One region of the Nicoliella sp. ESL1106 genome, then DNA from elsewhere that is predicted to be linked to it. Evidence: a T-box and tRNA genes for the amino acid it is inferred to sense, from the RefSeq annotation. Region 1 holds a T-box; the other holds one or more tRNA genes.
The links. The T-box of region 1 lies ahead of leuS (leucine--tRNA ligase). A T-box ahead of a tRNA ligase gene usually reads a tRNA of that ligase, here a tRNA-Leu.
Positions count from the first base shown of each region.

Region 2: it encodes a tRNA-Leu, which carries the amino acid that the T-box ahead of leuS (leucine--tRNA ligase) is inferred to sense. The anticodon was not compared.

Region 1 covers NZ_CP196340.1:1,244,929-1,248,359, reverse strand. The annotation lists gene ACSVI6_RS05320 (MDR family MFS transporter) at 1-1,434, shown strand, start outside; gene mnmM (tRNA 5-(aminomethyl)-2-thiouridylate-methyltransferase MnmM) at 1,445-2,032, opposite strand; T-box leader at 2,097-2,313, shown strand; gene leuS (leucine--tRNA ligase) at 2,365-3,431, shown strand, end outside.
Region 2 covers NZ_CP196340.1:1,537,586-1,541,016, forward strand. The annotation lists gene ACSVI6_RS06725 (catalase) at 29-1,480, opposite strand; tRNA gene ACSVI6_RS06730 (tRNA-Leu) at 1,609-1,694, opposite strand; gene ACSVI6_RS06735 (homoserine kinase) at 1,756-2,628, opposite strand; gene ACSVI6_RS06740 (SprT family protein) at 2,643-3,086, opposite strand; gene ACSVI6_RS06745 (hypothetical protein) at 3,179-3,431, opposite strand, start outside.

The sequences.
Region 1 (3,431 bases):
ATTACAATTGCGTTATTTGTTGGAACTTTTTTAAGCTCGATCGAAGGAACAATTGTGTCAACAGCAATGCCAACGATCGTTGGAGAACTACATGGAGTTTCACTAATGAATTGGGTCTTTTCTATTTATTTATTAACCAGTTCAGTTGCAACCCCCATTTATGGGAAATTATCTGATCAACTTGGCAGAAAAAGAGTTTTAATTACTGGATTGAGTGTCTTTATTGCTGGTTCATTATTATCTGGATTAGCTACTAGTATGCAAACGTTGATTATTTGGCGTGCAATTCAAGGAATTGGTGCGGGCGTGATTTTACCCATTTCATATGCAATAATTGCTGATATCTATCCATTTTCCAAACGTTCTAAAGTAATTGGCTTAAACGGAGCAGGGTGGGGGATTTCAGCTGTAATTGCACCATTATTGGGAGGATTTATCGTTGATACATTTAATTGGCGTTGGATTTTTCTATTAAATATTCCAATTGGTTTAATTATATTAGGGGTAATTGCATTCTATTTGAATGAAGATCATGATCGAAAGACAATGAATATTGATTACTTAGGGACGATTTATTTAGCAGTAATTCTATTATCCTTGATGGCAATGATTCAACTCATTGGTGATCGCAATATTAATTTAGGTCGACTAGCGTTTTTATTTGTTATTTTGTTCGTTAGCTTTATTTTATTTATTCGAAGAGAACATTCATGTGTCGAACCAATTATTCCGATGGGCATGTTTAAACATCGTTCCTTTGTTGCTCAAAATATTGTAACGTTTTTTATTAGTGGCTTTGTAATGTGTATTGAAGTTTATGTTCCCAACTGGATTCAAGGATTAATGGGATTAAGGGCGTCCCTTGCTGGATTAGCAATTACACCTAGCTCGATTCTTTGGATATTAGGTTCATTTGTATCAGGTTGGTTAATTACGCGATTACATTCCAGAGATGTTACGACCATTGGAATCGTTTTAGTATTAATAGGTGCTTTTGGATTAGTGCTTGCTCCACAAACAATGGCATTTAATTTATTTATCTTATTAACATCAATTTGTGGGTTAGGATTTGGGATTGCCACTACGAATCCGATTGTCGTAGTACAAAATAAAGTTGCTGACAATAATGTTGGGGCTGCCACTTCATTTAATGTTTTGTGTCGAACGGTTGGACAAACCTTATTTATTGCAATTTTTGGAATCTTTATGAATACTTCATTAAGGGTCGGGACCCTGCAAGTTTCTGGAACTTCAATTAAAATGATTAACAAGTTAATGGATCCAGTCACAGCAGCAACACTTCCGGCTAAGTTACTCCCTAATTTAAAAAATATTTTGTATAACTCCCTGCATGATGTCTTTTTAGTGGGGACGGTTATTGTGGCTTTAGCTTTAATTATTAATATTACCTATCGTAAAAAAGATGTTGCCTAGAATTTAGGCATCATCTTTTTTGGATGGCAATCAAAATGGGTGGATTATTGACCTGATTGATGAATTGATATTTTAATACTGTGAACTCTTTTTGATTGAGTTGTTCAGAAAATTGAATTACAAGTTCTTTTTCATTTTTACCCCCAGGGTGTCCATAGTATAAAACGATCGTTATGATACCATTTGGCTGTAACCGTGCCAGGCACGCCTTGATTGCTGGAATGGTTGTATTAGCAGTAGTAATTTTTTTATGGTCACTACCTGGCAGATAGCCTAAATTAAAGGTTGCAGCCCGAATTAGTTGTTCAGGTGGAAGGGTATTATTTATTTGTTCATGACCGCGATGATAAAGTTTTACTTGGTTCAATAAATTTTGCTCTGCCAGTCGTTTATTGGTATGCTCAATTGCTAATTCTTGAATGTCAAAACCATAAACCATTCCATTGGGTCCTACCAAATTTGCTAAAAATTCTGTGTCATTGCCGTTGCCTACGGTTGCATCAATAACGGTATCATCGGGTTCAACGACCGTTTGGAGTAATGAATGGCTGTAATATAAAGCGGGTTTGATTTTCATGATAACGATTCGTCCCTTCATTAAAATTAAATGAGTAGTTCGCTTGCTTTTATGAGTTAACTTTGCTATTATAACATTAAATTGAACAACATAAATTAGACGAAATAGTAGTGGGCTTAATTTTTTTCAGAGACTAAATGGTTAGTGTGAATTTAGATAATTAACCGACGAACTCATCGTTATTAATTCTTAATTGAAACTAATAAATAAGTAGATTAAAACGTTTTCCGCGTTAAGGACTCGAGTGCTTTGCCTTTTTGGGTAAAGAATTTAGGTGGTAACGCGGAATAATCGTCCTATAGAATTTTTTTCTATGGGGCTTTTTTGTTGTTTAAGAAAAGGGAGGAATATAAATGCCTTACGATCACACAGATATTGAAAAGAAATGGCAACGCTACTGGGATAAGCATGATACTTTTGCAACCAGTGATGATTATGATAAAGAAAAATACTACGTTTTGGATATGTTCCCTTATCCATCTGGAAAAGGACTACACGTTGGTCATCCAGAAGGATACACCGCTACCGATATTATGGCGCGGATGAAGCGGATGCAGGGTAAGAACGTCTTACATCCAATGGGGTGGGATGCATTTGGGCTCCCTGCTGAACAATACGCAATGAAGACTGGCCACCATCCTGGTAAGTTTACTGAAGAAAATATTCAAACCTTTAAAAAACAAATTAAATCGCTTGGTTTCTCATATGATTGGCATCGTGAAGTGAATACCACGGATCCTAAGTACTACAAGTGGACCCAATGGATTTTCGAACAATTATATAAGAAGGGCTTAGCCTACGAAGATGAAATCGAAGTAAACTGGGCACCTGATTTAATGGGTGGGACCGTGGTTGCCAACGAAGAAGTAATCAACGGTAAGACCGAACGGGGTGGCTTCCCTGTTTATCGGGTTCCAATGCGCCAATGGGTCTTACGAATTACTGCCTATGCTGATCGCTTGATCGATGACTTAGACGACTTGGATTGGCCTGAAAGCATCAAGGAACAACAACGTAACTGGATCGGCCGTTCCGTTGGAGCGAGTGTTGATTTTAAGGTTAAGGGTCATGAAGACAAGAAGGTAGAAGTATTTACCACCCGTCCAGATACTTTATTTGGGGCTACATACATGGTTTTAGCTCCAGAACACGACTTAGTTGATCAAATTACCACCCCTGACCAAAAGGATGCCGTTGCTGCATACCGCAAGGAAGTTTCAACCAAGTCCGATTTGGAAAGAACCGATTTGAACAAGAATAAGAGCGGGGTCTTCACTGGAGCTTACGGAATCAACCCAATTAACGGTGAAGAAGTGCCAATTTGGATTGGTGATTACGTTCTTTCATCATACGGAACTGGTGCCATCATGGCTGTTCCTGCCCATGATGACCGTGATTATGAATTCGCTAAGAAGTTTGA
Region 2 (3,431 bases), 290 kb from region 1:
CCCAGATTGGTATTTTTAGTTTCAATTATTATTTGGTAATTTCATCCATGTTTAAGCCCAATGCATCAGCGACACGTTTTCCATATTCATGATCTGCATTGTAAAATTGACGCGTTTCCAAAACCTTATTTTCATGGCTCTTCACAGTCCCGAGAGTTCCCTTAATCGTCTCAATTAAGCGGTCTCGTTCCTCTGGGCTCATAACACGGTATAAGGCACCAGCGTCAGAATAATAGTCGACATCGTAGGTCTTATAACTACCTGCATCCCCCTCAACGCTAAATGGCTTAATATTAGCGTGAGGATCTTCAACAGGGCCACCTTCACCATTTGGTTCGTAGTTAACGGCATTCCCCTGATCATGAGCCATAAAACCATCCCGTTCATAGTTCTTAGGGGTACCGTTCTTCGGACGATTAATTGGTAGCTGTTCATAGTTAGCACCTAATCGATATCTTTCAGCATCTTTATATGCAAACAAGCGTCCTTGAAGTAACTTGTCTGGGGATGCTTCAATTCCTGGAACTAGATTAGCTGGTGAAAAAGCGGCTTCTTCGACGTCATCAAAATAATTAGTTGGATTTTCATCCAATGTAAATTCACCGACTTCTTGGAGTGGATAGTCTGCATGACTAACGACCTTGGTCACATCAAAAATGTCCTTCTTATAATTCAAACCATCTTCATAAGGAATAATTTGCACCATCACTTTCCACTTTGGGAAGTTTTTATCTGCAATTGCATCATATAGATCATGAAGCAAGAAATCAGTATCCTTTGAAGCGGTCTTAGCAGCCGTTTCGTTCGACATGTTCTTTACGCCTTGTTCACTCATAAAGTGATATTTAACCCAGAACACCTCACCCTTGGCGTTGACCCATTTATAAGTATGACTTCCATACCCATTCATTTCACGATAACTAGCAGGATTACCACGGTCACCCATTAAATAGGTCACTTGATGAACTGATTCTGGAGAATGGGACCAAAAATCCCATTGCATATCTTGACTTCTTAAGTGAGTATCTGGTTCACGCTTTTGCGAATGAATAAAATCTGGGAACTTAAGTGGATCATTAACGAAAAAGACAGGGGTATTATTACCAACGATATCGTAATTACCGTCATTAGTGTAGAACTTCAATGCGAATCCACGAACATCGCGTTCTGTATCTGGATATCCTGATTCACCAGCAACTTGGGAAAATCTGATGATCATTGGTGTCTTTTTACCAGGTTCGCCATTAAAAATATCAGCCTTAGTATATTTACTCATATCATGAGTTAGCTTAAAGAACCCCTTTGCACCAGCTCCCTTAGCATGAACGACTCGTTCTGGAATTCTTTCACGATTAAAGTGTGCTAGTTTTTCTAGTAATTGGTAGTCTTGCATTAAAACAGGGCCACGATTTCCAGCTGTTTGTGAATGATTATTGTCAGCCCATGGTTGACCTTCAGCTGTTTTGATCTTATCTGTCATGTGAACCACTCCTTTTAATAAATACAATATTTTTACAGAATAATGGTAACATGGTGTCACTTTATTGACAAACAAAACGGCGCACAAAAAAAGCTGAAACGCATTTCTGCATTTCAGCATCTTATTTATGCGGCCAAGAGGACTCGAACCTCCACCGAGAAAATTCCCGACAAGATCCTTAATCTTGCGCGTCTGCCAATTCCGCCATGGCCGCATGTGAAAATCAACATATATAAATATATCAAATATTCACAAAATAAGCAACTCTTTTTTTATTATTCACCACGAACAGTAGCGCCATCACGGTCGAGATCCATTACCCGCACTTTTCCTGCTAATCGGTCATCTGCACGGAGTTGATCACGCAACTTGATCAATAAGTCTCTTTGCCCCAGCGATACGATCACTGGACCCGTACCGCTAATAAAGGTTCCATAAATCCCTAAATTATGAGCGGCCGTACGAATTAAATCTAAATTGTCTTGATCGCGTTTCAAATTTTCTTCTCCAAAATATTCTCCCTCAATCAAAGAAGATGCAACGGCCCAATTATCAGTAATTAAAGCTGCTACTAATAAGTTAGCATCGTTACTGGCTGCTAATGCAGACTGGGCATTAATTTGCTTAGGTAGCTCGATTTTGCCTACTTTACCACGTGGCATAACAAACATTAACGCTGAAACGGCGGGCATTTTAGCTTTAATTGCAGTTAATTGACCATCTTTTTCATTTGAAATTGTTAAATCACCTAAAAAACCGGCAGCAACATTTTCAGAATGCTCTTCAATTTCACTTCCAATTTGCATCTGTTCGTCGATTGAAAGATTTAAATTTCCCAAAGCATTGGCAATTTTTATCCCTACGATTACTGCAGTAGTACTAGATCCCAAACCATGTTCAACTGGGATATCAGACATTACCGTTAATTGATGGGGATGAATTTTAGGATCTAACCGTAAAATTGTTTGAACGATTAAATTATTTTCATCATGCGGAATGTTTTCACCGAGCGCATGGTTAACACGCCAATGGTCAGTTTCTTCTTCTACGATTACTGTATAGTAAAGGTGTAATGCTAACCCTAATGAATCGATACCAGGACCTAAATTAGAAACAGTCGCTGGAACTCGAATAATGATCTTTCCCAATGAATATCGCTCCTTTATCTTCTTTGTGAAATTAATTTTAACCTACCACGACATTTCCCGCAAACAAACTTGCTCGTGTTAATTAACCGTTCGCGATTATATTTTCGATGACATTTTTCACACTCAAATGTATATCTGGGTTGATCAATGCGTGGAGCAAACCGTAGCCCACCCACCGCAGCTAAAAGCTGTTGAAATTCTTTTGTACGATGTTGACCACTATAACCTGCTAAATGGAGATGGTAGTGGCATAATTCATGCTTAATAACCCCAATTAGCGTTTCTTTAGAAAAAGCCGTTAACATCTTCGGATTAATATCAATATTGTGACTTTTTAAATAATAACGTCCGCCCGTGGTTTTTAAACGATTGTTAAAATAAATCCGATGATTAAACGGTCGGGCAAAATACCGTTGTGAAATTTTTTCACATAGCGCTTGTAATTCCTGATTGGACAATAATAAAATCTCCTCTACCCCTTAATACTTTAAAATACGTGATTATATTACTATCCGATTAATAAAAAAACGGGTTGCCCCGTTTTTAATCATTAACCTACTAAAATTTTTTGAGTATATTTAATTACGCGTGCAACACTATCGCTTTGGGCATCTTCTGAATCTTTAAAGGCCCCTTTATCAATAGTATTTTCATCAACATTAATACTATCAACCATCTCTTGGCATGCATCAGCATAATCTGAATAAGCACCCACTAACAACTTATGCTTACCAAGAACCCTTGCTGGAACGCCTAGCACTTTTAACTTGCGAAGGGTTTCCTTATAGAAAGTAGTCCCATTT